Regions from separate parts of the Bacillus sp. JJ1533 genome, predicted to be linked through region 2. Evidence: a T-box and tRNA genes for the amino acid it is inferred to sense, from the RefSeq annotation. Region 2 holds a T-box; the other holds one or more tRNA genes.
What was found. A T-box is a leader RNA that pairs with one kind of tRNA and senses whether it is charged. The one in region 2 lies ahead of pheS (phenylalanine--tRNA ligase subunit alpha), so its partner is inferred to be a tRNA-Phe.
Positions count from the first base shown of each region.

Region 1: it encodes a tRNA-Phe, which carries the amino acid that the T-box ahead of pheS (phenylalanine--tRNA ligase subunit alpha) is inferred to sense. The anticodon was not compared.

Region 1 covers NZ_JBALOV010000028.1:21,867-37,259, reverse strand. Annotated here, with positions in the region: gene V7138_RS15075 (hypothetical protein) at 1-289, shown strand, start outside; gene V7138_RS15070 (hypothetical protein) at 324-500, shown strand; gene V7138_RS15065 (hypothetical protein) at 577-717, shown strand; gene V7138_RS15060 (hypothetical protein) at 1,410-2,468, shown strand; gene V7138_RS15055 (hypothetical protein) at 2,871-4,697, shown strand; gene V7138_RS15050 (hypothetical protein) at 4,958-5,170, shown strand; gene V7138_RS15045 (hypothetical protein) at 5,699-6,229, shown strand; gene V7138_RS15040 (HNH endonuclease) at 6,342-6,968, shown strand; tRNA gene V7138_RS15035 (tRNA-Phe) at 7,264-7,338, shown strand; gene V7138_RS15030 (hypothetical protein) at 7,391-7,804, shown strand; gene V7138_RS15025 (hypothetical protein) at 7,879-8,067, shown strand; gene V7138_RS15020 (hypothetical protein) at 8,096-8,266, shown strand; gene V7138_RS15015 (hypothetical protein) at 8,920-9,630, shown strand; gene V7138_RS15010 (hypothetical protein) at 9,698-10,189, shown strand; gene V7138_RS15005 (DUF2441 domain-containing protein) at 10,229-10,747, shown strand; gene V7138_RS15000 (aspartyl-phosphate phosphatase Spo0E family protein) at 10,841-10,966, opposite strand; gene V7138_RS14995 (hypothetical protein) at 12,066-12,530, shown strand; gene V7138_RS14990 (hypothetical protein) at 12,579-12,725, shown strand; gene V7138_RS14985 (hypothetical protein) at 13,077-13,211, shown strand; gene V7138_RS14980 (phBC6A51 family helix-turn-helix protein) at 13,252-13,668, shown strand; gene V7138_RS14975 (ATP-dependent DNA ligase) at 14,432-15,250, opposite strand.
Region 2 covers NZ_JBALOV010000007.1:36,397-52,699, reverse strand. Annotated here, with positions in the region: gene pheT (phenylalanine--tRNA ligase subunit beta) at 1-1,948, opposite strand, end outside; gene pheS (phenylalanine--tRNA ligase subunit alpha) at 1,964-2,998, opposite strand; T-box leader at 3,232-3,468, opposite strand; gene V7138_RS04475 (YwaF family protein) at 3,530-4,207, opposite strand; gene V7138_RS04470 (TrmH family RNA methyltransferase) at 4,250-4,999, opposite strand; gene sspI (small acid-soluble spore protein SspI) at 5,121-5,330, shown strand; gene V7138_RS04460 (M42 family metallopeptidase) at 5,380-6,465, opposite strand; gene dut (dUTP diphosphatase) at 6,545-6,982, opposite strand; gene V7138_RS04450 (sigma-w pathway protein ysdB) at 7,092-7,487, shown strand; gene V7138_RS04445 (TVP38/TMEM64 family protein) at 7,504-8,091, opposite strand; gene V7138_RS04440 (DUF1294 domain-containing protein) at 8,163-8,432, opposite strand; gene rplT (50S ribosomal protein L20) at 8,504-8,863, opposite strand; gene rpmI (50S ribosomal protein L35) at 8,903-9,103, opposite strand; gene infC (translation initiation factor IF-3) at 9,125-9,643, opposite strand; ribosomal protein L20 leader region at 9,759-9,893, opposite strand; gene thrS (threonine--tRNA ligase) at 10,015-11,946, opposite strand; gene ytxC (putative sporulation protein YtxC) at 12,330-13,181, opposite strand; gene dnaI (primosomal protein DnaI) at 13,302-14,231, opposite strand; gene V7138_RS04405 (replication initiation and membrane attachment family protein) at 14,247-15,656, opposite strand; gene nrdR (transcriptional regulator NrdR) at 15,714-16,172, opposite strand; gene V7138_RS04395 (cytosolic protein) at 16,257-16,303, opposite strand, start outside.

The DNA of each region.
Region 1 (15,393 bases), on a different contig from region 2:
AACATTTGAAGCAACTAAGAACAGTCAGAAAAATGAATTTTATGCATTTATTGAAGAAGTAGTGGAGTTAAATAAAGATTTGATTGCAGAAAACATCATTAAGCTTAAACACGATTTTGACCCTTACTTCATTGTTGATACTTATGCATGTCAATGTCTTGCTCATGGATTAAGTAATAAGGATAGTGAATGGTTTTTATCTGCTATCGGTAATGGTAATTTGTTTAATGCAAAATCGTTACTTGTTGATGGTCTATTAAATGAACCTTTAATAAAGCAAGTTTTATAGATAATTAGTTTTTCTTGAAAGGAGGTGAAAGGATATGAAACCAACTGAGGAGATAGTAATGAATCATTTAGGGAAAGTTAATTTACTTCCAGAGGAACTAGCTAAAAGCATCAAAATTGATTTAACCGAATTAGCCAAAGAACAACAACAGAAACAATATGCTGATATAGCAGCAAGAATTGCAAAAATGCAACCACGATTACATAAATAATAAACCGTTATTTAAGAGTTGGTTCATATCATGGACTGACTCTCTACTAAACTACAAAACTTAGGAGGAAAATGAATTGGAAAATCGCAAAGTAGTTAGAGTTTATGAGGATGAATTAAATCAACTTCTTGAACAAAGTAGGGAACTAAGTTTTGAAAGTAATGGATGGAGCAGTATCATTTTTCAATTTGTTCAAAAACACGACTTATTTAAATAATTTGCAACGCATCTGAAGGAATTAAAGAAGGAACAGGAATCAGGTAGCGGTGATATGTATTACGGTGATCTTGATTTTATCCTGTTAGATTATAAGGAATAGATAATATTCGTATTTTGAGGAGGTGAACCTAATGAAAGACAAACAAATTAGTACCACAGAAATGATTGATAATTTGATTGAACAAATTCAACAGCTAGTTGAACTTATAAATATAGATACTTTACAAGAAAATTGAAACTTATAGGTGAAACAATATGCCAACTGGAAAGCAACTAAAACAGATTATCATACATAAAGGCTTTAATCAAAAACATATCTTTGAAGCCGTAGGACTTTCATACAGTGGTCTTAGCGGTTTCCTTAATGGCTGAACGGAAATTTCAAAGTCGAAGTATTACAGACTTCTAGATTGCCTAAATCTCGACTTAGAGTATCCAAGTTTTACTTATAGAAGGAAATAAATAATGAAAAGAGGTAAAACAATGAGTATTAAAAACAAACTGTTCTTTTGTTATGACGTTGCATTACATAGAAAATTACAGGAACTTGGATTTGAGTTAATCACTTGTTCTATTTCATTAAGCAATAAGAAGTATTGGCTATACGAACGTACTGAAGCATTACAGAATGTACTGAAAGGTTAATACAGATTAGTAAGCAAAATAAACACATATACAAAGGAGATTAAAATGCCAAGAGTAAAAAGACAATTAAGAAGTCAGGAAGAAATTAGAAGTTTGTTTGAATCGCAGGGGATTAAATACGTAATGATAAATAATAAAATTATGGATTTGTACCAAAGGGGATATTTCGAATACAAAGTAAAAACAACCGATGAAAAAGGAAATTATATTGAAACAGATGAAGTAAGGAAGGTTAAATTTGATTCTAGAAATCTTGCTCTTTATATCGGTTTGAAGTTCTTAGACAAAATGGAATTTTGGTGCTATGTAGACGAAATTGCAGCATTTATGGGAATGTCCGTAAAGCGAATAAAAGAAAGACTTGAGGAGTTACAGGAAATTAATTTACTTATGAATAATCGTTTAATGAAGGATGGGAAAAACGAATTATTAAAAGAGCCTATGCGTTTTCAGTTAGTAAAAAAACATAAGGATAGAGGATTTGAACGAAATAGGAAGGTAAAAACTTATCGTTGGTACACTCCTTTTGACTGTGAATTGAAAGAAGTTACTAATCCAGAAACAAAAGAAGTGGAATTGAAAGCCCATAAATACTTCATGGTATCGATATATGATTTAGATTTATTTATTAATGGAATATTAGATGAACATGAATTTGCGTTGTATTTGTATCTTGTTCAGTGTTACGACTCTTCGGATAAAGAAAGTAAAGGAATTGCTCAAACTACAAGCAAAATTGCAGAGAATCTAAATGTGAAAGATGTCGATGTGATTCAGAGGAGATTGGATAAATTAATTAATCTTAGGGTTAAGGATAGATTTTGTTTGGAAAATGAGGATTTACCATTAATACATGCTAGTAAGCCGAAGAATTTTAATCATAAACTTATGACCAGACAAGAACCATCATTACACTATTATCCTGTCTATAATGATACAACGATTCAAAAGATACATAATATAGAGCCTGATCCATATCCAGTTGATGAGGAAAATAAAGAGGACACCAACCCGAATAAATTGGACATTGATTTAAAAGTGGACAGTGACTTGGATAATATGGACACTCACTCTAATAAAATGGACGCCAACCTTTTATTTTAGGACACTCGCTTTAATAAATTGGACACCAACTTTTTAAAATTGGACACCTAATTTAATAAAATGGACAGTCAATTACATAAATAGGACAGTGATTCTTATAACTTGGACATCAATCATTCAGTGTCCACAAATAAGCCTTAGAGCGACAAGGGATAGAGCCGTGTCGTTTTCGCTATAAGATATTTAATAAGAGTATATATAAGACAATTTAGAAGATTGATTAACAGATAGTTTAAAAGATGATTCAGAATACTATTCAATAAGATTCGCTAGAATCTTATTAACCTGTTGCCATTCGTCACAGGTTGTTGAACACTATCGTGTTCTGCCACTTAACAGTTTTTGTTTTGTTGTTTTTTTATCAGTAAGCAAGTTAAGCAAATATACATTGGAGGTTAATGAATGAATTTAAATAAATTAGTTCCATTACGTGATAATATATCTCAAGTTGAATTTGATGAAATGGTCAAAAAGGATAAGGTACATTGTAGTCCTGAAAGTTTTCTTGAAAATGGTAATCGAATTAGAAGTAAAGATTATAATTCTAACACTTTAAGTAAATCAGATATTGTACAAGGTTTCAGGAATTATAGAAGTCAGTTAGATAATAATTTGAATTCAGATGAGGAACGAGTATTAGCGGTTAAACAATTAATTGGTGAAGTTGATACTGTGGATGGTTATGATTCTTTTATCAATAGTCACATTATGAGTAAAGCATATGCAGAAAGGCATGGGAATCTTAGTAAAAGTCAACCTTTATCAGAGCATGATCCATTTTCAAAAGGATTAATTACTCTTGAAGATTATATATTTAAAGCAACTAAGAAGGATGAATTAAATGGTTATACTTGGTTGTCGAATGATGCACAAGAGAAAATTATTCAACGTGAGCGATATATCAACTATGAGGAAAGCGATTTTAATAAAGGTAAAGGTAAAGGTATAAGTGAGGATATGCTTGACTCAGCATCATTGGATCATAATCAAAAAGAAATTCTTCTGAAAAGGTTGAGTGAAAAAGTAAAACGAAAACAACGTCAGATATCAGATGGCGATTTATATAAATATCCAGAGTTATTGGAAATGAAAGCATCAATAATTTTACTTCAAGATGAATTAGGGGTTACTGGTGAAGAGAAGGACATAAAGAAAGAAGAATATATTCATAAAGTGGATAAGAAATTAGAAATAGAAAGAAAAAAGGCTTACCAAGCATGGGAGCAAGGTAAACCAAGAATTGACCTTTCACATTTGTACCATTGGTACTGTGAATTAAATACCAAAAAAGAAATTAAAGTGTTAAAGAATCCTAGAAAGTTAGAGTTAATCCGAATTAACTCAGTTACTAAGCCTTTATCTGGTGCAACAGAAGAAGGCAAAAACGAATTAGAAAGAAAATTTCAATCTGTACTTGATTACTATGGTAAGCCAAAGAATGGGCTAGGTCAATATACAAAAGTAAAGAAATTGATAAATGAAGTAGGATATGAAATGCATAAGGTTAGAGAGCAACTTGTAAAACCTATTGAATCTAGGGGATATAAACCAAAGGTAAATGCTATTACATTTGAGAATTCTGCATTAAATATAATTAGAGATACATTTGATATGAGTAATCCAAAACATGTTTATTCGTTATTAAGTTTTCAAACCGAAAGTGAAAAGGTGCATGATGGATATATAATTGAGGTTGATGAAGAGGGTAATGATTCAAAGAAGCAAAAGCAAATCAGAATATCTAATTATTTTCCTGTTTATTCAATGCTGAAAGACAAGTACGGTAATAGACCTGGAAGTGAAATTTATCTGCTCTTAAAACAGTTTAACGAAGCGATTAACGAAGCTTTTAGGCTAGGTGAACTTTCTCCTGTTGAGATGGATATCGTTGCTGTAGTGAAACAAGAGAAGGGTTATTCGATGAATGATAAGAGGATATTAGATAAACATCCGTATATGAGAGCAGTGAATTATATTAAGGAAGTACATAATGTTGAAATGAGTGTTAGAGATATTACATACGCTTTGAAGAATACGATTAGTAAAAGGATTGCACATGCTTATTTAGATCAGGTTGAAGTAGATAAATATCGTACGAAAACTTGCACTTGTTGCGGTAAAGATAAATTAGCAAATGAAAGGAATTTCAGTCCTGATAAGAAGGGTAAACATGGCTTAAAAGCAATTTGTAAAGTGTGTGCGAGAGAAATTAAGAAGGCATATAAATAATACAGTTATTGGCGAAGGGGGTTACTTAAGTGTAATTCCCTTTTTTATTCCAGTTAAAAACATATAAAAATCAAATATAACATACCACAATATATAAAGTCAATAAATAATCTCTATTTTTTTGAAAAAAGTGTACATACTTATCTAATAGTTAATGAGAAGAAATATCCTTACTCATTATTTTTTGTTATAAAACTGAAATAATTTATTAAAATAAATTACTGAATATATTTACTAATTCTGAAAGTGAGGGGAGTTGAATGACAAGAAATGAAATAAATCAACTGTACATGGATAAAAGAAGAAAAGGCCTTTCAAATAAAAAGATTGCTCAAGCAATAGGGTGTAGTCCTAGTTTGATCTCACAATTTTTTAATTTTCAATGTGGACTGTCTTCTGAAAAAGAAATGAAACTTAGACAGATAATTGATACAGCGAAGGAATATAGAACTGTAACAATTCCTATAGATTAATATTCTTGGCCGTATCGGTCTAGTTTATCTAGATCGCCCCGTCTCTCCTCGGCCATTTAAATAATAAGGTTAGACATTCAAACAATTTTGCATAATTTGTTTGATCCTCCAATATTAATATAGTTTTAACCTGCATGAGGTGATTGATGTTTTCTTGACCATACTCAGATGGTAAGTTCTTTCATTTGATCGTGCAGGACATTATGCTTTTGCTTCAACAGTAACATTATTCATTTATATTTCCTCCGCATATAAACTTGCAGGGACTTTCACGAGTCCCTCGTTTGTATGCCTTCCACCTCACTAAATAAGGGACTAATTGGTGTCTGGATTCTTATTTTGAGTTGGAAGTCCGTAAGCATTAAAGGATTATCCAGAGATCTTAGAAGTGCAATCTAATAAAAAAGAAGAATTTTCTGTGCCAAAAACTGTTACAAGTAAAGTGAAGAAAAACAAATTATAATAGATGTGGTAATACAACAAGCAACAAATAAATTTAGAAAATATAAAAGGGAGAGTCAATCAAATATGATTTTAAATAAATTGACGAAGAATTGGAAAAAGAAAATAGCATTTATAGCTGGAGCAATTGCCATCATGGTTATATGTGGCGTTGGTAATGAAATGCAACGTACATCACATAAAGAGGTAGAAGCAGAAACAACATCTATTAATTATAATAACTATTATAACTTATATGAACTGGAACAAAACTATAATGAAATAAGTGATTTGAATAGCGAAGTTCTTGATGTTTATCGTTTTAGTAAATATGATAAATCAAATGGTTATGTTGTTCTTTACGGACAATTAGAAGATTTATATTTTACCTTAGATGAATTCGAGGTTGCACAAGGAGCCAAAGACACATATGATTTATCTGGTTATATTAGCGATGCAGTAATTAATTTAAGAGAATCTGTAGAGTTTGCTATGAAATCACTGAATGCAGATAACCAAATGGAATTAGATAATTATGGATACTTTTTGGACAAACATTTAAAAGAAGGCCAAGAAGCAATTAAAAATGCAAAAACAGAATTAGATCGATTGAAGTAAACGGCGCTAAATAAGCGTCTTTTTTTATTTTCTGAATTAATTTCATGCACCTAGTATACTTAGCTATCTGGATTACTTGAAAGATAAGAACAAGGATGACAGTAATTTAGATATGAATTTTATTCGTTTTTGTGCAAAGGAAGAGTTAATAAAAGATAAATACATTGATTATGAGTTTGTTCCGGTTGGAAATTATGATTTGTTGGAAGTGAAATTGTTGCATAAAATTAATGATTACATAGTTATAAGAGCACCAGAAGGACATCCAAGAGCAATGAGCATTGAAAGTGGTTATCCGATAATTTATGAGCATATATTGGTGGCTGAAAAGATGTTAGGTAGACCCTTAGCAAAGAATGAAAATGTTCATCATATCGACTTTAACCGCGCAAATAATCTACATGAAAATTTGCTTGTAATGGATCATGGGCAGCATAGAAAATTACATGAGTGGATTAATCGAGAAGGCTTACGTGAAGTATTTGAAAGCAAAGATAAATCACATAAAGTTAGAAAATGTGGTTACTGTGATGAGTATTTAGTAAAGAATGCAAAATACTGTGATTTAGAATGTCTTGAGAAACATAGAGAATTAAAGAAAAATGAGAAACCGAGTAAAGAGCAGCTTGATGAAATATTGCAAAGAATGAATAAAACCCAAATTGCAAATTTATTTGGAGTAAATCGAGCAAAAGTTTATCAATGGATAAAGGAATATGAAGATTTAACTGAAGCGTAGTGTGTCAATAGGCTTTTTTATTTTGCTTAAAACTTTAAATTACTGAAAAGAGTGTGAAATTAAATGATAAAAACATTTATTAGTAATTCAATTGACCCAACGACTTATACAAAGTTTTGGTAAGTGGCGTTTATTTATTTTGACCCTGTATTCTTGGCTGGTTTAATTTGTGGAGTATTGTTGATTGTTGCTATATTTTTCTTTTCTGTATGGAAAACGAATATGCAAATGTTTGGACGTAAAAAGAAAGATAAATGAGTTAAGTGTAAATTGAAATACATTTACCATACTTTTTGGACTCGTAGCTTAATGGTTAGAGCAACCTGTAGAAATACAGAGTGGATTACCAGTTCGAATCTGGTCGAGTTCACTAAATTATTATATAAATGATATAATAAGCGTAAAAAATGGATGTGAACGTATTGGATATTAACTATATAATCATTACAGGTCTTATATCGGATGTGGTAGGTGCTATTTTATTAGGAATAGCGTTCTTTAAAGTGAAATATAAAGTTATAGTAAAACAAACAATTCCTATTGCGGGAATACATCCTTTGATTTTCAATAGTTTAAATGAACAACAAGCTTACGGGAAAGTTGGAACTTTATTTTTAATTTTTGGTTTTTTACAGCAAATGCTTGGTAATTTTATTATAATTAATCAGTTTCATTTATTCTTTGGGTTAGTTTTGTTCATCAATCTTCTTATATATATTTTTCTGTTTATTTATAAAAACACATTAATAAAACGTAACTTAACAAAAGTGAAATTGGAGTACGATGCATTAAATCAAGAAGAACAAAATGAATTAGAAATGTGGTATGGTAAATAAATTCTAGCAGGACTTTTGTCACTCCTTGGCGAATATTGGAAGTGTTAATAGTATTTGTTAGAGGAGTGGAGATAATGAGTCAACCGACAGAATACAAGGTAACTTTCTTTTATGTAAATAGTAAATTTGAAGAATTTACTATTGCACCATATGAGGGAATACCAGAGATTAAGAGTAACCTTAATAAAGGTGGTTGGTTTGAAGTTTCGGGTAGAACTATGGTTAATCTAAACAATGTTGTAAAAGTTACCATAGAAGATTAGTTGAAACTATCATTAGGAGTTGGAAATATTGGATGATATATTAGCAAGACTAAATGAGTTAAATGAGGGACGTTCTCATGAAGATGGGCTCGTTGATCATATTACAGCTATTGTTGCATTGTTAATTGAAAAAGGTGTTTTTACTAAGGAAGAGTATTATAAAACCTTAGTAGAAGCAATTGAAGATCAACATAAATAATTCATTAAGGCATCCATACATTGTTTTGGGTGTCTTTTTAATGTAGTGATGATATGACCCTTATGAGTTCGAATTCACTAGCATGACGAATAAAAAATAAGACCTTGAAGGTGGAAAGTCATCAAGGTCACATACATGTAAATGTTTTATGTTAGATATTTAGAAATCTATTAATGTAAAATCCTGGTCGCAATTTTTCAGTAAACCCATAGAATAAAATGTTTTGGTTAAGATAGGTATATTGTATCCTTCACCTAGTTCATAAAACATGTAGGGTTTTGAACAATACAAAAATGGATCAATAAATAAAAAAGGAACAAAACCAACAAAGAAATAAGCAATTACATAAAAATAAAGAAAAAAGTATAGACTTTTGTCCAAGAGTTTTTTAATTACAAAATAATATAGCAGTCCTAGATAAATGGCAACAAAAATAAGTCCAAAAATACCTATTTTCATCCAATAGTAAGCAAACAAGACGATAATTGAAAATACGAACATTATCCAATACACTGCCATTGTGGGCTTAATTCGTCCGTAAATATATAGCATAAATACCCCTCCATATATAAAATTTACCATATACAAAGAAGGAAAAGAACTCCTTTTGTTGAATATTGGAAATGCGAATATTTGATGGGAGATGTGTTTAGTTGAGTAATAATGAATTAAGTATTGTTGATAATGTAGTTAAAAATACCATAAAAAAAGAATTATTAGCGAAATACAATGGAAATACCGTTATTAGGAGCTTAGTACAAATTGTGCCTTTTGGTTCAATTGTAGATTTAGCGCTAACTAATTCATATAATAATATTTTAATAGAGCGTGCTAAATGTTTCTATGATGAATTAAATTCAGGTACAGTGGAGTTAACAACAGAGATTATAGAGTCTGAAGAATTTCTACATGCTTATTTTTCTACTTTTAAAGCGGCACTATTTACGAAGCAAAGAGAAAAAATTAGATTTTTTGCGAGATTGTTCAAAAGTGGATTACCTAGTGGGCAATTGAGTAAAGCAGACGAGTATGATGATTATTTAAAAATTCTAGATGAATTAACTTTTAGGGAAATTTATTTTCTCTTTACGTTAAAAGAAATTGAAAAAGAGACAGGTGGATTTCACAATGATGCAAAAATAAATCATTGGAAACAGTTTGAGGAAACAGTTTATAGGGATATAAAAATTACACCTGATGAATTAAAAGCCTTGGTCGTTAGGATGGTTAGAACTGGTTGCTTTATGGAACAACATGCATTTGTCGGCGGAAGTCATGGTGGTTATACAACAGTTGTATTTGATAAATTATACTCCTTAATTAAATTGAAAGATGAAGATTTAATATTTTATAGAAAATTGTAAAATAATAGTAGGATTTTTGTCACTCCTTGGCGAATATTGGAAATGTAATTAAATATTTGGTGAGGGAGTGTTTGTTCTGGAAAAGTTAGAGGTAGTTGTAAAAGAATTAATGGACAACATTGAGGAAGAGTATGTTTTAGTATCATCATTAGCTCAATCTCATAGAGCAATAGTCGATAAACAGGAAGAAAAAATTAGAGATACTGTTCGAAAATTATTTCCGGTAATGCATGTAATTAAACAAAAAGGTTATATGTTTAAAGGAAAAGATACAGATTATATGAGTGCTAGAGGCCCTGTATTATATCATGATACTAGAGAAAGTGAACTTTATGTTTTCGATGTTGAACAAGGTATGCCTGTAATAGTTGATTTGTACAATCCTAAAGAAAAACCAAAAAATATTACATTTAGAAAGTTGTTAGAAGATGTACCTTTTCCACAAATAATGGATAGTTTATTACTGGTTTTAACTCATCACAGATTCTTACAAAAAGATTATCAAGAATCAATCGATGAATTAGAAGCTGAATTAAATGCTTATGAAAATATATTTTAATGATACTCCTATTCTTTAAGTAGTCGAGGACTTCTCATTATGGATATTGTAACTGGGTTGAAATTGTATCATATAAATACAAATAAAGTTTCCAAGATATATGTCGAAGGTGAGGAAATAATTACACCCACAAATGGTTATAACCGTTTCTTTGGGGATTATGATGTTAAGGATGTTCGTTACGTAAATACCATAGAGTCATTAGGCCAAGGACTTACGTACTATTGGCATTTTGCAAGAGAAACAATATTTGAAGAAATCAGGTTAAATGTAAATAAAGATTTACCCTCAAGACAGAAGTGTATTTGGCTAAGTAGTGGGAATGAAATCGAATATTGGAAACATGAATTAAATTTTAACTCATTTTATTGTCAATTATTAGAACTTGAATTACATGGAAAGTTGTTTAAGTGTGATTCTCTTTTTGTAAGTGGTGGAATAAAAAAGTTAAATGATGTAAGAATTGATGCGACAAATTACTGGAATCAAGAAAAAAGTGATCAAAGTAAAATTGAATACTTGTTCGAAGGTAAAGCAATTGTATCAAAAGTACTTTAAGCACTCCTTAATAGGGTGCTTTTTTATATGGAGATGAAAAACGGTGTCACTATTGAAATACAATTGTAGAAAACGTAGGACACCTATAGGTTATTAATGGATTTGAAACTTTTTGTAAGCATTTAATAACCTATCGAGTTCTTGACTACATTTAATTGTTTTACTGTTTAATAGACCATTTGAAGTAGCAAGGCGAATCATTTCATCTCTTTTTCGCACTATTGATAAAATAAGAGTTTCTCTATTCGGTTGCGTACTTTCCTGTAACAATTATTACACCTCTTTAAAGATTTATAACTTTACTTAAAATCAAATACAAACAATATTATGCAAAATTTTTAACATAAGTAAAATACTTTCGACAAAATATGTCAAAAGAAGATGTGAGATATGTGACAAAAATGTGACAGAAATAATCACCTCTTTACAAAAAGGTTATAAATTGGTAATTTCTAAAATAGGCTCTCAAACAGGTCTTAGGGGGTCTTTTTTTAGATGAAAGTTGGTACAAGAGTAGAGTATCAAGACAAGATGTATACAATCTTTTTTATGTATGACAATGGTTACTGTGAAATCATGGACGAACAGATGAACTATAGGATTATTTTAGTTGATCTGTCCAATATAACACCCCTAGAATAGACAGAAAATTTGATTGGCCTGTTTGAGAGTTCTTGAACATTAATATATATTTCTTGATTTTCACCTACAAATCTTTGTGGGTGTTTTTTATTGGAGTGAAAAGAAAATGTTTAACGATACAATGAGACAAAATTTACAAGCTATGCAGCAAAAACAACAAGAAGATCAAGCGTGGAAAGATGAATTGTTAGCGACTTTGAAAAGTATTGATGAGAGTTGACTACTTTAATTACTAAAAAGTAAATAAATGAAATTAAGGCATCCATAAATTGTTGTGGGTGTCTTTTTTAATGAATTCCATATTTAACCGATATATATTTTGGAGGTGCGATATGGAAAAGATAATAGGTGCTTCAATATACTGTTTGATTTTTGGAGTAATTGTCCCACCAATATTATATATTGTCATATTTGGAATACATACATTTTTTTGGCATGGTCATAATTATGATACGGCAAATTCGATATCCGACTTGTTTTTTAATTGGTCAGGATATTTGAATACGTCTATAGTAGTAGCAATTATTTATTTTATATGGATGATATTTAGTAAAGAATCTTGAAGCGCTCAATAATGGGTGCTTATTAATGAAAGAAAGATTTTTAATTAATTGTCAATCATTTCAAATTGCATTATCATAAACTAGTATATTTGTACTAGGAGTGAAGATGGAATATGGCGAAATGGGAAGTAAGAAAAGTGGATGATGATGCAAGTGCAGGGTTGATAGGGTTTGGATTAATTATTGGAATCGGACTTATTATTTATTTTATTGTTCAATTTTTTCAGAGTCTCTATATACTTCCAATCTCTGATGAAGACCTAAAATCGAATGACTATAGAGAAAAGGCATTTCAAATTTCAAGCGATTATGCCAAGGAGTATGTTTATAAACAGTGGGGTTTAGAGGGTTTTACTGAAGAACAAATTGACGTTAGCGTTGCAGAAGAGTATCAAGCAACCTACGAAGGTGATCGTACATACAAGGTAATTACAACTGTTAGTTCTAAGAGAAAGTCTGATATACAAAGAATAAAAAGTAACATGGAAATAATTATTCAGCTAGACGAAAAAAGGAAGAATTTAATATTTAAAGATTGGGAGATCGTAAATATTAATGTAAATAGTGTAATTGAATAATAATTTGAAGGCACTCATTTGAGTGCTTTTTTATATGGAGTTGATTAGATGGATTATGCTAAAGTAACTCAAGTTATTGAAACAATCTTAAAAAGAAAAGGTAACGGAAAAGATGACCCAATAAGAATAATTACTCAGTATTGGTCATTAGATGGTGAATTATTATTTGAATTCGATCCTTTGGAGGGAAAATAATTGTTATTAGCGTTTCAGATAGTTTTATTTGTAATTATTGGATTGTGTGTATTATTTGTTTGTGATGATCCGATTAAAGAAAATAAAGTTCATTATTCAAGTATCAGTATTGCTGGAATATTGGCCTTGTGCTTTTCGTTTTGGATTAGTTAGATGGCTATTAGGACTATCAAGTGTACAGCGTGTCCGTCTAAATTTAAAGTACCAAAAAAGCTTAATAAGCCTTATATCGGACTTTATAGGGACAGATCTGTTTTCCACTGGTATTACACTTGCAAAAGTTGCGACCATGTTCATACGGTTAGATATTGGAATGAGTATGTCAATCCTTATTTCGATAAGGTGGAAAGATTGCAGTTTGAAATATGGTGGAATAGGAAACAACCAGAATTAGTTGAGCGTTTGAAGAATGAGTTTGAGATTACTAAGAGTGTGTTAAATAGGATTACTGAGGAAATATTAATTGAATTGAAAGGAGTCGGTTAAAATCGCTAAGAAAACATATACACCAGAACAATTACAGGCGATGTATTATCTTGCTTTACCTAAGTCTGAACGTTGGGCATTAGATGAGAATGGAAACAAGGTTAAGTTACTTAATACGTACCAGGATATAGCAGATTATATTGGTGTCCATTTAAATACCCTGTACAGTTGGAGAAAAGATGGAGCATTAGATGAACGTGATTTAAAAAAAGAAATGTTAAAGCATACGACTAAACATCTACCTGAAGTGTTAAATGCTATTAAGGAACAAGCTGTTAAGGGTAGTGGTAAACATGCTGAATTATTCTTAAAGATGCATGAAATGTTAACGGATAAGAAAGAAGTTCGTACAATTAATGAAGACCATACAATAGATATTGATAAGATAAAAGAGAGGGCTATGCAGTTCTCTAATGGTTCAGTACAAGGTAGTGTAAAAGAGGACTATACACATTAGACTATATGTTGTAGTAGAAAGTGCTAGGAATGCCTATATTTAGTGGTGTTTGAGTGGTTATTATAGGTAGTAAATAGGCTATGAAAAACTGTGAAATGAGTATGATTACATTGACTGCAAACCTCCCACGGAGAAAGCCTCAAAATTTTTCGATCCCACTGCATAATGAATGTATATCATTATTATCCCTGTATAAAGTTTGATTAATATGTCGGTATAGTTTTGAAAAGGGTCATAGGTATATCAGAATATACAAGGCCAGTTAGTTTATTGAATGATTTATACAAGATAATTACTGCATAAAAACTTTATAAAGATAATTCACAAACTTACCCGTCATAAACGTTGATACATCAACGAGGTTCTAGAACATACATTATGTAAACAATAGGGTGAAAGTAGCCCTCAACCGCAGATGGCATAAGGGTTTGAACCATGTTACGCATACTTAGAATACTAGCATAGACTATGTGAAGTTCACAAACTAATGATGAATAAATATTTATTGTTTATTCTTTTGTTTTGATCCATTTCATTTGGTGAATAAAGTAATTTTACTTTGTAGTTTACAATAAAAGAAAGTTTTTATACAGTAAATTGAATTGATTTAACTTTATTTTAGTTTATTTTTATTCATTTTATTGTATAGAAATTCATGTCGAACCGTACACAGGGGGGCGTGTCGAATATTGGCGTACATCTAGTGTACTCTAAATCCGCAAATCAAATTTAATCTCCGAAAATGAACTATGTAATGTGGAGATTATAACCACTCCACAAATGAAGGAATACGCAATTTACCTTGTTTAGTTAAGTTTCGGTACTTTACACGAACAGGAATAGGCTTAATGTATTTAAATTTATCATTCTCAGAAACTACTTTGTACATAGAATACAACTGTTTATGCTGTTCTGGTGGCATAAACTCCATTAATCCAGCGTGAGTTCCATCCTGGAATGATAAAAGTAAGCCGAATTTATCTTTACGTAGGCCGTATATAAGAATATTATCATCATACTGATAATTTATTACCTTTAACCATGAATAACTACGTTTACCAATTTCATAAGGTGAATTGTCAATTTTCTTCAACACGATTCCTTCTAGTCCGTTTTGTTTAATTAAATCAAAGTATGCTGATCCATTGCCTTGAATCCATTGAACAGCTGCAACGTGAGGATGATTTGTAGGTAGAACATCTTGGAGTAAGGTCTTGCGCTCAAGAAGAGGAAGAGAAACGACTTTTTCACCTTTGAAATAAATTATATCGAATACACAGAATTGTGCATGATGATTAGTTTTTGATGACATAAAACGTTCCATTGTAGATTCAAAGTCCGGTTTACCATTTTCATCTGATACGACAAGTTCACCGTCTAGGACAGTACCATTTGGAATGTTTAGTGTTGTTAACTCAGGAAACTTTGCTGTAATGTCATTATTATGTCTTGAATACAGTTTTATCTTATCGTCCCATTTGCTGAGGATCATACGGAATCCATCGAGTTTTAATTCGGTGATGTAGGATTCATCATTAAATGGCTGATTTGATTTTTGCAGTAACATTGGTGAAATAAACATAAATACCACCTCACTACTAATTTTAACATGTTAGGAATTGTAAATTTAGTGGGAATTAAAGGTTATAACTATATAAGAATGAAGGGAGGTAAAACCTATTGCTTATGTTAATGGTAAATGGCTAGACCGTCCTCAACGTGAGG
Region 2 (16,303 bases):
CCACTCTTGCTTGTAGGAATGATGTTCGGTTTTCAAGACCTAGCTTTTCAAAAAGTCCTTCTAAAATTCCTTTTACCACATAGAAGTCTACTGCTTTTTTCTCTCCTTGCCATGTTGGTGATAACCATGAACCAGTAAGAGCAATCGCTAAGTGTTCCTTTTCGTCTGGCAGTTCTTGGTTCGGTCTGGTAATGAATACAGAGCCCGTTTCATAAGTTGCTACACTATCAATTTGACGTGCAAGATCATGTGACACAACCTCTAATAAGTGTGGAAGTACGCTTAATCTTAATAGACTACGTTCCTCACTCATCGGCATAGCCAAACGAATTGGCTCACTTCGTTCGAGCGCATATCTATTTACTTTTTCAGCACTTGTAAGTGAATATGTGATGCTTTGATATAATCCAACACCCTCTAAATATCTTCTTACTATGCGGCGCTTTGCTTGGTAATTCGTTAATCTGCCAGGATTTGATTCTCCAACTGGAAGAGTTGTTGGTAATTCATCATATCCATATAAACGTGCTACTTCCTCGATTAGATCTTCTTCAATTGTAATGTCCGGTCTGCGAGTCGGTACAGTAACAAGGAATTTGTCGTTATCAACAGTAAATGAGAATTTTAGATTTGTGAAAATCTCTTCTACTGTTTCTTTTGAAATGGCAGTTCCTAGTACTTTGTTGATTCTCTCAAGTGTTACGGAAACATTCACAGGTTGAATGTCAAGATTGTCGACTGCAACTGCACCATCAAGAACAACACCGCCTGCAAGCTCAGCCATAAGCTCAGCCGCACGGTCTGCAGCTTCTCGAGTGCGGTTTGGATCAATTCCTTTTTCAAAACGAGCACTAGCTTCACTTCGTAAACCATGATCTTTAGATGACCTACGAATTGTGCTGCCTGTAAAATAAGCAGACTCGATTAATACAGTTGTTGTGTCGTTTTTTACTTCAGAATTTGCTCCACCCATTACACCCGCAAGTGCCACTGGAACTGTTCCATTAGTAATTACAAGATGCTCATTGGTCAAGGTACGCTCTGCATTATCTAATGTCGTAATCTTTTCTCCGTTATTCGCACGTCTTATGAGAATTTCTTTAGAATCTAGACGATCATAGTCAAACGCGTGTAATGGTTGACCATATTCTAATAAAATATAATTTGTAATATCGACAACATTATTATGAGGACGGATTCCTTCTGCCATCAGACGTGTTTGAAGCCATAATGGGGATGGACCTATTTTTACGTCCTTCACTACTCGTGCTACATATAATGGATTGTCTTCTTTGGCTTCTACTGAAATTGAAATATAGTCTTCTGCTTTTTCCTCTGAAGTTGTCACTTTGGGTTGTGGGAGTTTTACGTCTTTTCCTAAAATAGCCGCAACCTCATAAGCAACCCCCATCATACTCATAGCATCAGCACGATTAGGTGTTAATCCTAACTCAAGAACTTTATCATCAAGATTTAATTGAGTAATAGCGTCTGTTCCTGGCTCAACATCATGTGGGAAAACAAAGATTCCTTCCGCATATTCCTTTGAAACAAGCTTTGATTCAAAACCGAGTTCTTGTAGAGAACAAATCATCCCATTTGATTCTTCGCCACGAAGCTTTGCCTTTTTGATTTTAAAATTACCCGGTAAGACAGCCCCTACCTTTGCGACTACGACCTTCTGGCCTTTAGCAACGTTTGGTGCACCGCAAATAATTTGAACAGGCTCATCTTCACCTAGATCAACAAGACATTTATTTAATTTGTCGGCATTTGGATGCTGCTCACATTCTAATACGTGACCTACGACAATCCCGCTAATGCCTTCTCCTAAATGATCGACACCTTCTACTTCAATTCCGCTTCTCGTAATTTTTTCTGCTAATTCTTCTGCTGTTACTCCTGATAAATCAACGTATTCCTGTAACCATTTATATGAAACAAACATTGTCTTATTCCCTCCTTAAGCCCGATTAAATTGTTTGATGAAACGATTATCATTCGTGTATAAATGACGAATATCATCAATACCATATTTCAACATTGCAATACGCTCTGGGCCCATACCGAACGCAAATCCTGTATATTTCTTTGAATCAAAACCTGACATTTCAAGTACATTAGGGTGAACCATACCAGCACCTAAGATTTCAATCCAACCTGTTTTCTTACATACATTACAGCCATCCCCTCCACACTTAAAGCAAGAGATATCCATCTCTACGGAAGGCTCAGTGAATGGGAAAAAGCTTGGGCGCAGACGGATTTCACGGTCCTCTCCAAACATCTTTTTCGCAAATGCATTTAACGTCCCCTTAAGATCACTCATACGAATGTTCTCATCAACAACCAATCCTTCAATTTGTGTGAATTGGTGAGAGTGTGTCGCATCGTCGTTATCACGGCGGTACACTTTACCTGGACAGATAATTTTTACAGGGCCTTTCCCTTCATGTTTTTCCATTGTTCTCGCTTGAACTGGAGATGTTTGAGTACGAAGGAGAATATCCTCTGTAATATAAAATGAATCCTGCATATCCCTTGCTGGGTGATCTTTCGGTAAATTTAATGCTTCGAAATTGTAATAATCCTTTTCAACTTCAGGTCCTTCCGCAATGGAATAACCCATTCCGAGGAACAAATCTTCAATTTCTTCAATAACCTTCGTAAGTGGATGTGGTCCACCTACTTTAATCGGTCTTCCTGGAAGTGTGACATCGATTGTTTCAGATGCTAATTTTTTTTCAACTTCGGCTTTTTCGAGTAGTTCTTGTCTTGCCGTTAATTTTTCAGTGATTTGCTCTCTGACTTCATTAACAAGTGCCCCCATTTTAGGACGCTCTTCGGCTGATAGCTTGCCCATTCCTCTAAGTACTTCTGTAATAGGACCTTTTTTACCTAAATAAGCAACACGAATATCATTTAATTCTTTAAGATTCGTTGCAGCTTCAACTTTTGCAAGAGCTTCCTCTTTCAGCTCAAGTAATCTTTCTTGCATTAATAATTCCTCCTTTTTCTTAGAAAAGCCCAAGGCGCCCGGGTTGAGGAACATCGACTAATTACCGCCACGTCCTGTGGCGAACGTCGATGTCAGCACTTCCTGTGCAAGTCAAGCACAAGACGAGCACTGACAGAAGGCGCTTTTTGCCTTTAGAAGTGATTGGCTTGTAACCTCGAGCCGATGGCGCCTGGAGCTAGACATTAAGACAAAATAAAAAACCTCCATCCCAAAAAAGGGACGAGGTTTAGATTCGCGGTACCACCCTTGTTAACAATTACAAATTCATAATTGCTCACTTCGTTTCGATAACGGCAAATGCCGGTACACCTTTACGTCCTTGCTCAGACGGTCCAAGTGCCAACTCAAGAGGTGAATTCACTTTCTTCTTCTATAAAAATGCTTGCAGTCACGGCATTTTCTCCCTGAATAGTGAGTGGAAAGTTACTGGTCTCTATCATTGTTTTTTACTATATGTAAATGCATATAAATTATATTATACGTATCTTCGAGGTGCAAATCAAACCCATTTTAATTCTTTTTACTTAAAAAGGGGAGATAGAGAATAAAAAACATGATTAATGCGACTACTTCTAAGGATAAGATATACCACGGGTATGGACCAAGAAAGTCGATTAGGCTCGGGTTCATTGGTTTTCGGGCAAGAAACATATAGTTTCCACCTGTTGCTTTGTTAACGAAAAAAACGATGAATGCAATGACATTCAATGCTGCAAATGCCTTCCAAATCGACTTCAAAGTCGGTCTATAATTCTCGTACCAAAGCATGTATAAGCTTGATAAAATAATCGCGATATGGGCTAGGAAAAAGTGAAAATAACGATAATGCGGAAAGTCATAGGCAAGCTCCGGAGTAAGCATCGCTTGAAGGGCACCACCTATGCCTAAAAAATAGGTCACTTCAAATAATAAATAACTTCGCGTGATAAGCATGATGATACTTAAAAACAATGAAATTGAGCAAAGCTGAAATGGCAGGGAATCAATCGGATCCCATACTCCCGTATTCACGTACCAAAGATAAAGGGATAACTCACTAATTAATAGAAATATCGCGATTGTATAGCGAATAACCGAATTTCCTTTTTTGACTCTTGCCCTAAAAAGAAATAACAGAACACCCGAGACGATAAGCAGGCCAAACATCACAACATGCGAAAAAGATAACCAATGAAACGGTTCACCTATAATCGAACCCCCAAAATAGTCGTTTATTTTACTCCCCCCTATTTAACGCAAATGATAAAGTAAAATCCCCGCTGCTACAGCAACATTTAATGACTCGCTTTTTCCGTAGATTGGGATATAGAGATTTTGATCGGTTTTCTCTAATAATTCAGGGTCTACCCCATTTCCTTCATTTCCGACCAGTATAGCAAAGGAATCCTGCACAGAAGCCTGTTTATAGTCAACTGCATTTTTTAAAGATGTTCCGTAAACTTTAATTCCACTTCGCTTAAGTTGATCAATCATTTCATGTAAATTTGCTTTTATTATAGGTATATGAAAAATCGATCCCTGTGTCGAACGAATCACCTTCGAATTGTAGACATCAACGCTTCCTTCACCAACGATCACAGCATCGATGCCAGCTGCATCTGCAGTCCGAATCATGGTTCCAAGATTACCAGGGTCCTGGACTGCATCTACTAATAATACCTTCGAAACCATTCCGCCTTCCTGAACAGTATACTGTTCACAAATAGCAGCAACTCCCTGTGAGGTATCCGTATCACTTATTTCCTTCATTATTTTTTCGGTCACAATCGTAATCGATAAATGATCTATATTCCAGATTGATGGGATGTCTATTGTTTCACTTATGATTAATTCTCTTATATTAACATTACTTTTTAGAGCCTCTTCGACTAAATGAAATCCCTCAATCAGGAAGGTTCCCATTTTATCACGTTCTTTTTTGGTATGTAGTTTTTTCCATTGTTTGATTTGGGGATTTTTATTTGATTCAATTCGCTTCAAGTTACTAATTGCTCCTTTTTGCTAATTCTTTTTTCCATTATATCCTAACGAAGATACATAAAAAAGGCAGATAGCGTAAAAGATACTAAAGAAAAGTTACATAGGAAAGGTGTGCATGTGAATGAACTTGAACTTAAGACACGCTGTTAAGCACAATGTCTCTGGAAATTCTCAAGCTGAATTAGAAGATACAATCGTAGATGCGATTCAAAGCGGTGAAGAAAAAATGCTCCCGGGATTAGGAGTATTGTTTGAGGTGATTTGGCAAAATGCAAGCGAAGAGGAAAAACAAGAGATGCTCACAACATTAGAGCAAGGATTAAAGCAATAAAAGAAGAAAAGCCGATGACTTGGACTTACGAATCATCGGCTTTTTATTATCAATCAAATTTAATTTTATTAACTGTCTCTTCATCTAGACGTTTAATCACTTCTGCAATAAGTTTCACGGCATTTTCATAATCATCACGGTGAAGAATACCAGCATGTGAATGAATATAGCGCGTTGCGATTGTAATCGCTAACGCTGGGACACCTTCAAGTGAAATGTGGATGGATCCTGCATCTGTTCCACCACCAGCAATTGCATCAAATTGATATGGAATACTTAGTTCATCTGCTACTTCCACAACAAAGTCCCGCAATCCTTTATGTGAAACCATAGAAGCATCATATAAAATGATTTGTGGACCCTCGCCCATTTTACTTAACGCTTCTTTTTCAGAAATACCAGGAGTATCACCGGCAATTCCAACATCAACAGCTATTGCAATATCAGGCTTGATCACTGTTGCAGCCGTTTTTGCACCGCGAAGCCCCACTTCCTCTTGAACGGAACCTACGCCATAAACAATGTTTGGATGCTCTTCATTTTTTAAATATTTTAATACATCAATTGCTATCGCACAGCCAATCCGGTTATCCCATGCTTTTGCCAGTAGCATTTTTTCATTATTCATCACCGTGAATTCAAAATACGGTACGACTTGATCACCCGGTTTTACACCGAATTCAAGGGCTTGCTCCCTACTCGCTGCACCAATATCAATGAACATATCTTTGATTTCAACAGGCTTCTTCCGTGCATCAGCAGATAAAATATGTGGAGGTTTTGAACCAATTACACCTGTAATATCTCCTTTACTTGTAACAACGGTTACTCGTTGCGCAAGCATTACCTGTGACCACCAACCTCCAACCGTTTGGAATCGTAAAAATCCTTTTTCATCAATTTGTGTTACCATGAAGCCAACCTCATCTAAATGCCCAGAAATCATGATCTTTGGACCAGTTGCATTGCCTTCCTTTTTCGCGATTAAACTTCCTAAACCATCGTACAAAATTTCATCAGAATATGGAGCTATGTATTTTTTCATGACTTCACGAGGCTCTCGTTCATTACCGGGAATTCCTTTTGCATCGGTAAGATCTTTTAGCATCGTTAGTGTTTCATCAAGCTTTGTCATCAGTAAACCACCTAACTTTCGTGAATTTGACTATTTCATTATACAGAAAATAGTGGTAATGGAGCAATTTTCTGGGGAATTATTTGGTCCCGCTTGACCCAAATCCACCTTCTCCTCTTTCTGAAGCAGCCACTTCATCAACCTGAAGCAAATTCACCTGAGCCACTGGTGCAACCACCATTTGTGCAATCCTCATTTGTTTTTCCACGAGAAATTCTTGTTTCCCATGATTAATTAAAATAACCGCAATTTCTCCACGGTAGCCTTCGTCAATTGTACCTGGACTATTTAAGACTGTTACCGAATGTTTAAGTGCTAGTCCACTTCTTGGTCGTACTTGTGCTTCTGTTCCTGGTGGTAATTCAATTTTGATACCCGTTTTGATTAATTCAGCCTCACCTGGTTTAATTAATTTTTCTTCTGCAGAAAATAAATCTAAACCTGCATCACCAGGATTCGCTTGCAATGGAAGCCTAGCATCCTTGTTTAGTAACATTACCTTCAAATTGTATGTCATATAAATATCCTCCTCTAGAAAAAAATTATAACAAATTTAAAATAACTTGAAACCTTTTGTCGGGGTTACTCGTATATGTTGGCAGATTGAAAATGGAGGGAGCCCTCTTATGTTTGTTTTACTTATTCGTTTTGTCATCTTACTTCTAATTATTTTCTTATTATATCGGATTTTTAAGTACGTACTAAATCCAAAGAGGAAGCTTGAGCTCGCTCAAGACAAAAAAGAATTCTACTTACTTGATGACATCACAAATGTCCATAAAAATTTTTTATTAACGTATAAGGGAGTTTTATTTGAAGGAGAAAAATATTTAGGATCTACGAAGAAATCATTTGAGGTTGTCTCTATTTTTGTATGGGCCAAAACTGATAATTTAAAGGGATTAACCTATACGGATTTCCAATACATTGAACGTAGAATTAAAGAATTTTATCCAGATTCAAAAATTGATTGGAAAAGTCCAATAAAGGAATTAATAAAGGAAAACAGTCGCGAGCGGTAAACTCACGACTGTTTTTTCATTGATAAGACCTGCCTGCTTTCGGGTTGAAAAATTCATGCCATTTGATAATGACTTGTTTTTCTCTTAGTAGATAGAACAAAAGGGTGAGTGCAAGGAGTATTGCAAGAATTACAGTCGTAGAAAATTCACGAATAAATTGACCAAAAACAGTGTATAGAAGGGCTACTGGGATATTCGTATGAAAAGAGGCTTTGGCATATTCTCGAAAATTTCTAGTGACATCAAGGATGCACAATGATAAAAGATGAAAATTAATAAAAGGAATAAGTCGTAGAATTGCAATTTGACCAATAGTGAAATTCACTTTTTCACCCAACCATTTTTGCTTGAGTGTATTAATTTTTTTGGACAGTCTCGGAACTTGCCTGTATAAAAAATAAAAAAGAATGCTGAGTATCGTTAATCCAAGTATAGAATAGATTGTGCCGAATACAGAACCGAATAAAATCCCCCCGACGATACATATAACAGGAACTGGTATGAAAAAGAAAGGACGGATCAGATGTATCGCTATAAAAATGATGGGGGCAAGCAGTCCAGTGGATTCAATAAAAACGAACAGCAGTGTCATCGTATCATCCAAATGTACAACTCACCTCTTTCGATTAGAACCTAAGAAAAGTGCTATTTAAACATATACAATCGTACAAGTAGTTATGACAAGTGACCCAAAATATATATGTAGAGGCCAATTGTAAGTACAGTAAGTATAGGTAGAAGAATCACAAATTGCATATGCTTTGTCTTATGTCGAAATTGCTTCATTCCAACAGTTGCTCCAAGAGCTCCGCCTAAAAGGGCGACAACCCAAATATGTTTTTCAGAAATACGCCATTTGTTGTTTCTTGCCCTGTTTTTATCGATGTACATGAGTAGGAAACCGTACGCATTTAGAAGTACAAAGATTAAAATAATATAAGTCATCATTATTCCCCCATAGTTAACTAAAAAAGGTTACTCTCATTTTACAATGGGAGTAACCTTTTTACCTACACTTATTTGCTTAGGTTGTTTTTTGCTACAGTTGCTAATTCTGCGAATGCCTTTTCATCGCTAACAGCAAGGTCAGCAAGCATTTTGCGGTTTACTTCGATACCAGCTACTTTAAGTCCGTGCATTAAACGGCTGTAAGATAGACCATTCATACGAGCAGCTGCATTGATACGAGTAATCCATAGCTTACGGAAGTCGCGTTTCTTTTGACGACGGTCACGGTAAGCATACATTAATGATTTCATTACTTGTTGATTTGCAACTTTATATAAAGTGTGTTTTGAACCGAAATAACCTTTAGCTAATTTTAATACCTTTTTACGACGTTTGCGTGTAACAGTTCCGCCTTTTACTCTTGGCATTTTGTTTCCCTCCTAGAATCTATATCAATCAATCAACGATTATTTAATGTTGTCTAACATGTGGCGAATACGTTTGAAATCGCCTTTGCTTACTAGTGAAGCTTTACGAAGCTTACGCTTTTGCTTTTGAGATTTATTTCCGAATAAGTGGCTTGTATATGCATGTGAACGTTTAAGCTTTCCAGATCCTGTTTTCTTAAAACGTTTTGCAGATCCACGGTGTGTTTTCATTTTTGGCATAGGGAGTTCCTCCTCAATTCATTACTTTTCGATTTTAGGTGCTAGTACTAAAAACATACTTCTTCCATCCATTTTCGGGTGGGATTCAATAGTAGCTACTTCAGCACAAGCTTTAGAAAAACGATCTAAAACACGTTGACCGATTTCTTTATGTGTAATCGCACGACCTTTAAAGCGAATAGATGCTTTAACCTTGTCACCTTTTTCAAGGAATTTAATTGCGTTACGAAGCTTTGTATTAAAATCATGCTCATCAATTGTCGGACTAAGTCTAACTTCCTTAATATTGATAACCTTTTGGTTTTTACGAGCTTCTTTTTCTTTCTTTTGTTGCTCAAATCGGAATTTACCGTAGTCCATAATACGGCATACAGGTGGTTTCGCGTTAGGTGCAACCAATACAAGATCAAGATTTGCTCTAGCAGCAATTTCTAATGCTTCACTTTTGGATTTAATTCCTAGCTGATCACCATTTTGACCAATCAAACGAACCTCACGGGCACGAATGCCATCGTTTACCATCATGTCTTTGCTAATAATTAGCCACCTCCAAGGTTTTTTAACTTACTCTGACTAGCCTCAGCGCCCGGCAAGACGCTTTAAGCCTTTCAAATGAATGCCTCGTTTGAAATCTTGCGCATTTTACAGATTTGAGACAAATAAAAAAGTGTGAATGCATACACACCCACACCATTACAATTCATTTACATACGAATGATTAATGAACGTAAGACCTACCAACTGCAATTTGCGTCAATCAGGTGAGAAGCGGGTGCTTCTACTTTCTCAAACAAGTATTCAATTACCTTAGAAAGTATAACATTTACGATGGTATCTGTCAAACGGTGCATGACTAGAATAACACAACGAAATTTATTCTAGCATGCACTTTTATGTTTGACAAGCACTTTTTACTTTTTAACTTCCTGTAAAATATTTGCAAGGAATGTATCGAAAGACATTGTCTCAGATTTCTGTTCGCCATAACGGCGTACATTCACTCCTTTTTCCCCCACTTCATTGTCCCCTACAATAAGCATAAATGGAACTTTTTGCATCTGAGCTTCACGAATTTTATAGCCGATTTTTTCATCACGATCGTCTATTTCTACGCGTAGACCTTCAGCTTGAAGTTTCTCTTGAACGCTCTTCGCATATTCTAAATGAACGTCTGGAGAAACCGGGATCACTTGAACTTGAATAGGTGCTAACCAAGTTGGGAATGCTCCCTTATATTCTTCGATTAAATAGGCAACAAAACGTTCCATTGTTGAAACTACACCACGGTGAATGACAACTGGACGATGCTGTTTTCCATCTTCACCGATATAAGTTAAATCAAAGCGCTCTGGTAATAAGAAGTCTAGTTGAACAGTTGAAAGAGTTTCATCTTTTCCAAGTGCTGTACGAACTTGAACATCAAGTTTCGGACCATAGAATGCTGCTTCACCTTCGGCTTCAAAATAATCGAGACCAAGGTCATCCATAGCAGCCTTTAACATAGATTGTGCTTTTTCCCACATGGCATCATCATCAAAGTACTTTTCAGTATCAGCTGGGTCGCGATAAGATAGACGGAAGCTGTAGTCTTGAATATCAAAGTCCTTATATACTTCTAGAATAAGGTTGACCACGCGTTTAAATTCTTCTTGAATTTGATCTGGACGAACAAAGATATGCGCATCATTTAGAGTCATTCCTCTAACACGTTGAAGACCAGATAATGCCCCACTCATTTCATATCGGTGCATGGTTCCTAATTCAGCGATGCGGATAGGAAGCTTGCGATAGCTGTGAATGCCATTTTTATAAATCATCATGTGATGTGGGCAGTTCATTGGGCGAAGCACAAGCTCTTCATTGTCCATTTCCATTACCGGGAACATGTCGTCTTGATAATGGTCCCAGTGACCAGAAGTTTTATAAAGATCGACATTCGCTAGGACAGGTGTATACACATGGTCATAACCTAATCTAACTTCTTTATCCACGATATAGCGTTCGATGACACGACGAATTGTGGCACCTTTAGGAAGCCATAATGGCAAGCCTTGACCCACTTTTTGCGAGTTTGTAAACAGGCTAAGTTCCTTACCTAATTTACGGTGATCTCGTTCTTTTGCTTCTTCAAGAAAATGAAGGTGTTCTTCAAGGTCAGCCTTTTTGAAGAATGCAGTTCCATAAATACGTTGAAGCATCTTATTGTCGCTGTCACCACGCCAGTATGCACCAGCAATACTTAATAGCTTAAATTCTTTAATTTTTCCTGTAGAAGGAACATGAACACCGCGGCAGAGGTCAAAGAATTCACCTTGTTCGTAAATAGTTAATGTATCTCCTTCTGGAATATCTTGAATCAGCTCAAGCTTAAGCTCGTCACCAATCTCTTCATATCTTCGAATCGCATCATCTCGCGAAACCTCAACACGGTGAATTTCAAGATTTTCATTGACAATTTTCTTCATTTCTTTTTCAATTATCGGCAAATCTTCAGGTGTTAATGACTTTTCCATATCAATATCATAGTAGAAGCCATTTTCAATAACTGGCCCCACTCCAAGCTTGACGTCTTTATAAAGACGTTTAATCGCTTGAGCCATTAAGTGAGCTGTACTGTGTCGCATAATCTCTAATGCTGCGTCAGTATCTTGGGTAATGATTGCAATATCACCATCTTCATGGATTTCAGTTCGCAAATCGATTTCTTTGCCATTAAATTTACCAGCAATCGACTTTTTCTTTAGTCCTGGGCTGATTGAGCCTGCAATTTCTTCTGTTGTTGTACCTTTTGGAAACTCCTTCACTGCTCCGTCTGGGAATGTAATTTTTACTACATCTGACATCAGTTTTCAACTCCCTTTTTTAATAAAAATAAAAAATACCCGTCCCTATAAAAAGGGACGAGTATTTATATTAAATATCGTGGTTCCACCCAAGTTCCCATGCTAGACTTAAGTCTATTCATGGCTCAAGAAATAAATAACGGTTAACCCGTCAGTAATTACTGCTTCGATAAACAAAGGTTCACTACTGAAGTTTAGAGGTGGTAAAAGTATCATTCGTGTTAGGAAGCTTCCAGCCTTGTCTTCCCTCTCTGAAAACCGTAATCATACAATCGTGTCCTCATCATAACTTTTAAATTATTGACTACTCATTATATGAGTATTTGTAATATGTAGGTATTATAGTCTTAATTAAAAGTTAAATCAAGGGCACTTTACATAATTTAAATTTTTTTTGCTTTTAAGCGTCTATTTTCAAAGGATTTCTTTGTGTAAATCGTGACATTTTCTAAAAAAATATTATGAATGGTTTGGATCATTCCATTGTCAATCTGATCCGTGTAAATTGAAATAGATTTTGGTGCAATCGACACTAAGGGTGCCAAAACAGCAGAATCAATGTACATTGGCTGGTGCAAAATTAATTTTCGGTCGATAAATTTAAAAAGCTCATCTCGCTTAATTTCAGTAAACGTGTCATTAAAAAAATAAAATTGCTCGTCATGTAAAATATGTAATTGGTCTAACTTCGGTTCACGCTTTTCTCGAAATTCTCGCAATCCCTGGATAAATGTTTGATACTCCTGCTCCAGCTTGTACTCATCAATAGCTGACTCAACAATTTGGAGCAGTGCCTCATTATACGAACGCATGCGAAACTTTAAAAACGATTCGAATGAAAAAGAAATAGGAGTTTTCAGGAAATCATGAAGTGCTTCTGCAATCAATTGCTCCCGTGGAACGACTTCCTGCACCGCAGGAATATCGGGGTTATTCCCATCCATTAATGCTTTTGTAATTTCCAAAATTTGTTTCTTCTCCTCGTAATCGGTAAAGTAAAATAAGTTTTCAATATAATGGAGAATCCAATGATCCTCTTTGTTTTTGATAATGAATTCGGTCATCACAGGAATGATTACGACCTGAATCACATATTGTATTTTTTTCGATGTGAAAACAGATACCACATTTTCTTCCTCATTTACAACCTCTATGTAATCTATAGAAAGAGCTTTTGCCTTTTTAAGCAAGCCCTCATACATGTTTTGTGCATCTGTTATTTCTTGAAAATGCATTTCAATCAAGCTAGTCCCCCCCTAATAGCCAATACCATTACCCTGTTAAATGTATATGGCAAGTAGGACAACTTTAGAATATAAAAAAATAGCTATCCCTTTTTTGAGATAGCTATTTATTCAGTAGCGACGGTTTTTTCCTTTAAGTTCAACTGGTTTCGCTAAATATTTAATTCGTTCCATAATTCTAGCTGCTTTTACTTTTTCCTCTTCACCACGCTGTGTATAAGATAAGTGGTGTTCGAGACCTTTAAAATCAAAATTTGAAGTAAAGAAGGTTGGCAGGTTTTCAAGCATACGATATTGGAGAATACTTCCAAGAATATCATCTCGCATCCAGCTGGACATGGATTCTGCTCCAATATCATCAAGCATTAAGACTGGCACCTTTTTAACTGCATCAATTTTTGAATTGATGGATTGATCCTGTAAGGATCCCTTCAACTCCCTCATGAATTCTGGTACATACACCAGCATTGATGCTACCTTTTTTTGGGCCAAACCATTTGCTAAGGCTCCTAGAAAATAAGTTTTTCCAATTCCAAATGAACCGTGCAAGTATAGTCCTTGCATCCGTTTACCAGGCTCATAATGATCAAGAAATTCTTGAATTAACAAAATGGCATCAGAACGCCCCTCATCAAATTCAATGGATGCAAGGGAAGCATCTAGAATATCCTTTGGCACATACATACTTTTAATTAATGATTTATACTTAACTTGTTCATCATACATGACCTTTTTCGGACATCTTTCATAGCTTAAATCAATTGCATTTCCTTTAAGTTCAAGATGAGGATGATATCCCTTGAGCATATTTTTACATGTATCAAGGCTTTCACATTTCGAACATTCCTTGCTTTGGTTAATATACTCGTAGAGTTTCACAAGACTTCTATTAATCGTATCATTCGAGATTTCGTCTTGATGGTCATTTATAAAGTCCCTTACCTCAGGATGATTCAATACTTCATGCTTAATTTGTTCATAGCGCTGCTGAAAGCCAGTATTATTTGATAGATTTTTTAAAGAATCCTGAATCGGCTTCATCTTTTCACCCCCACCTTAATTGTTACTTTTTTTCAGCCTTTCCTCAAATAACCGTTTCTTTTCTTCAAACAATGGATCATGTGTTTCCTCAGGTTTTGAATTTTCTATATTTGATCCTTCTTCTTCTTGCTTTAACCAATCAGGCAATAATTCTTTACGAATCGGCTGCCTTTTATATTTATTTGCTTTTTTATCAGCAGTCCAATTATGCTTCTTCGCTGTTTCCATTGCCTCTTTTACGGTCTTAATATTCAAACGCGCCCAGTTGCTAGCGATGGTTTCAATATAGGACTTCGTAAGTCTCATATCCGATTTTAACATGACATAATACAACAGTACATTCACAACACCCGGAAGAAGGTTTTGCCGGAACATGACCTCTTCAATGATTTTTAATTCCGAAACAGACGGCTGCGCCCCTCCAGATACATCAATTAGAAACTCTTTTGGTGAGATTCTTTCAAGTTTTTGAATTAACTCCTCTTCTTTTGTTTGCGGAATTTTATTTACCATCGTTTGATTTGGTAATGGTTGAACTTTTTCCGTTAGTGTAGGTAATTCATTGCCTGTTTCAAACTGATACCAGTCCCTTGAAGCCCTTCGCAACTTCTCAATATCAATTTTTTCATTTGGGTCAAGAGCACTCATGACAATCCCCTGCATGTCAATTGGATCAATTCCGTAGAGGAAGGAAAGCTTTGTGATTGCTTCCTTGACTCTAGGGGTAATCGATTTTTTAGGGATCATCACCTCTGAAATCCCTGCAAAGAACAGCTCAAAATTAAAACGTTCATTTTCAATGAAAAGCTTTTTCTCTTCATTTCGGTCCATGAATTCTGTATTTTTATCCCGTTCTAGATTTTGATTCATTTCATCACTAATCGTGGAAATCATTTGCGAGACTCTAACTGATTCAAAAACTTCACTGAAGGCTTTTGTAATAGGTTTGTACGAATCCAAATCTACTTCATTATCGGAAAAGAACTGTTTAAGTTTAAAGAATTTACTCTTACCAAGCCGGTTATATAAGTAAACGTTGAGTACACCATCCGTAAAAAAAGCTCTCGGTGAAAGAGGTGATTGTAGCTCGTAGATAAAACTTCTTGTATCCTCATCAGACTTCACGAATGTTTTTAAAAGGCCGATGCCTTCAAGCTTTAATCGTTCTTGATAAATCTCTTCTAAATTCGTTTGAAGAAGTGCCATTAACGTATAATGGGTGCTTTCCTCACTCCAAAGTCGGTTTTGCTCCAACTCACTCCACAGGGTCATATAAAGACTGAAGGCTTTCATTCCAATTAGAGGCTGGTATAGCAATGATATAATTTTCCGATCATAGTCATGTAAAAGGTCTGCAGCATGAACCATATAGCGATCAACTGGTACTAATTCCTTCCAATGCTCCATTTCATCAATGCCTTCCATTTCTTTATCATTTCTCTCTTATAGTTAAAAAAAGAGCTTAAAAAGATTCTTAAGCCCTTAGCGTTCCCGTTTAATTAATTCTTTTAATTCATCAATAAAAACATTTATATCTTTAAACTGGCGGTACACGGAAGCAAAGCGGACATATGCCACTTCATCCACTTTCGCCAAATGATTCATTACATACTCACCAATAATATCACTTTGCACTTCTGCAATCCCTTGACTACGAAGTTCCTTTTCAACCTCATGGGTGATATCCTCTAACTGCTTTAAGGAAACTGGACGTTTTTCACAAGCTTTAATAAGCCCACGCAGCATTTTTTCTCTGCTAAATTCCTCACGTGTTCCTTCTTTTTTAACAACAATTAAGGGGATTTCTTCCACTTTCTCGAATGTTGTAAAACGGTATTGGCATTTTTCACATTCGCGTCTTCTACGGATTGAACGACTATCATCAACTGGACGTGAATCCAATACTCTTGTTCCATTATGATGACAAGTTGGGCATCTCATTGGTAACAACTCCCTTCCGAGGAGATCTCTATGTATTTATCTTATAAGAAAGATTTTTAGAGGACAAGGGTTTTTACTCACAAATCATGATTCTCCCTTTCCAATTAGCGGAAGCTCTTTATCTAAGTGTT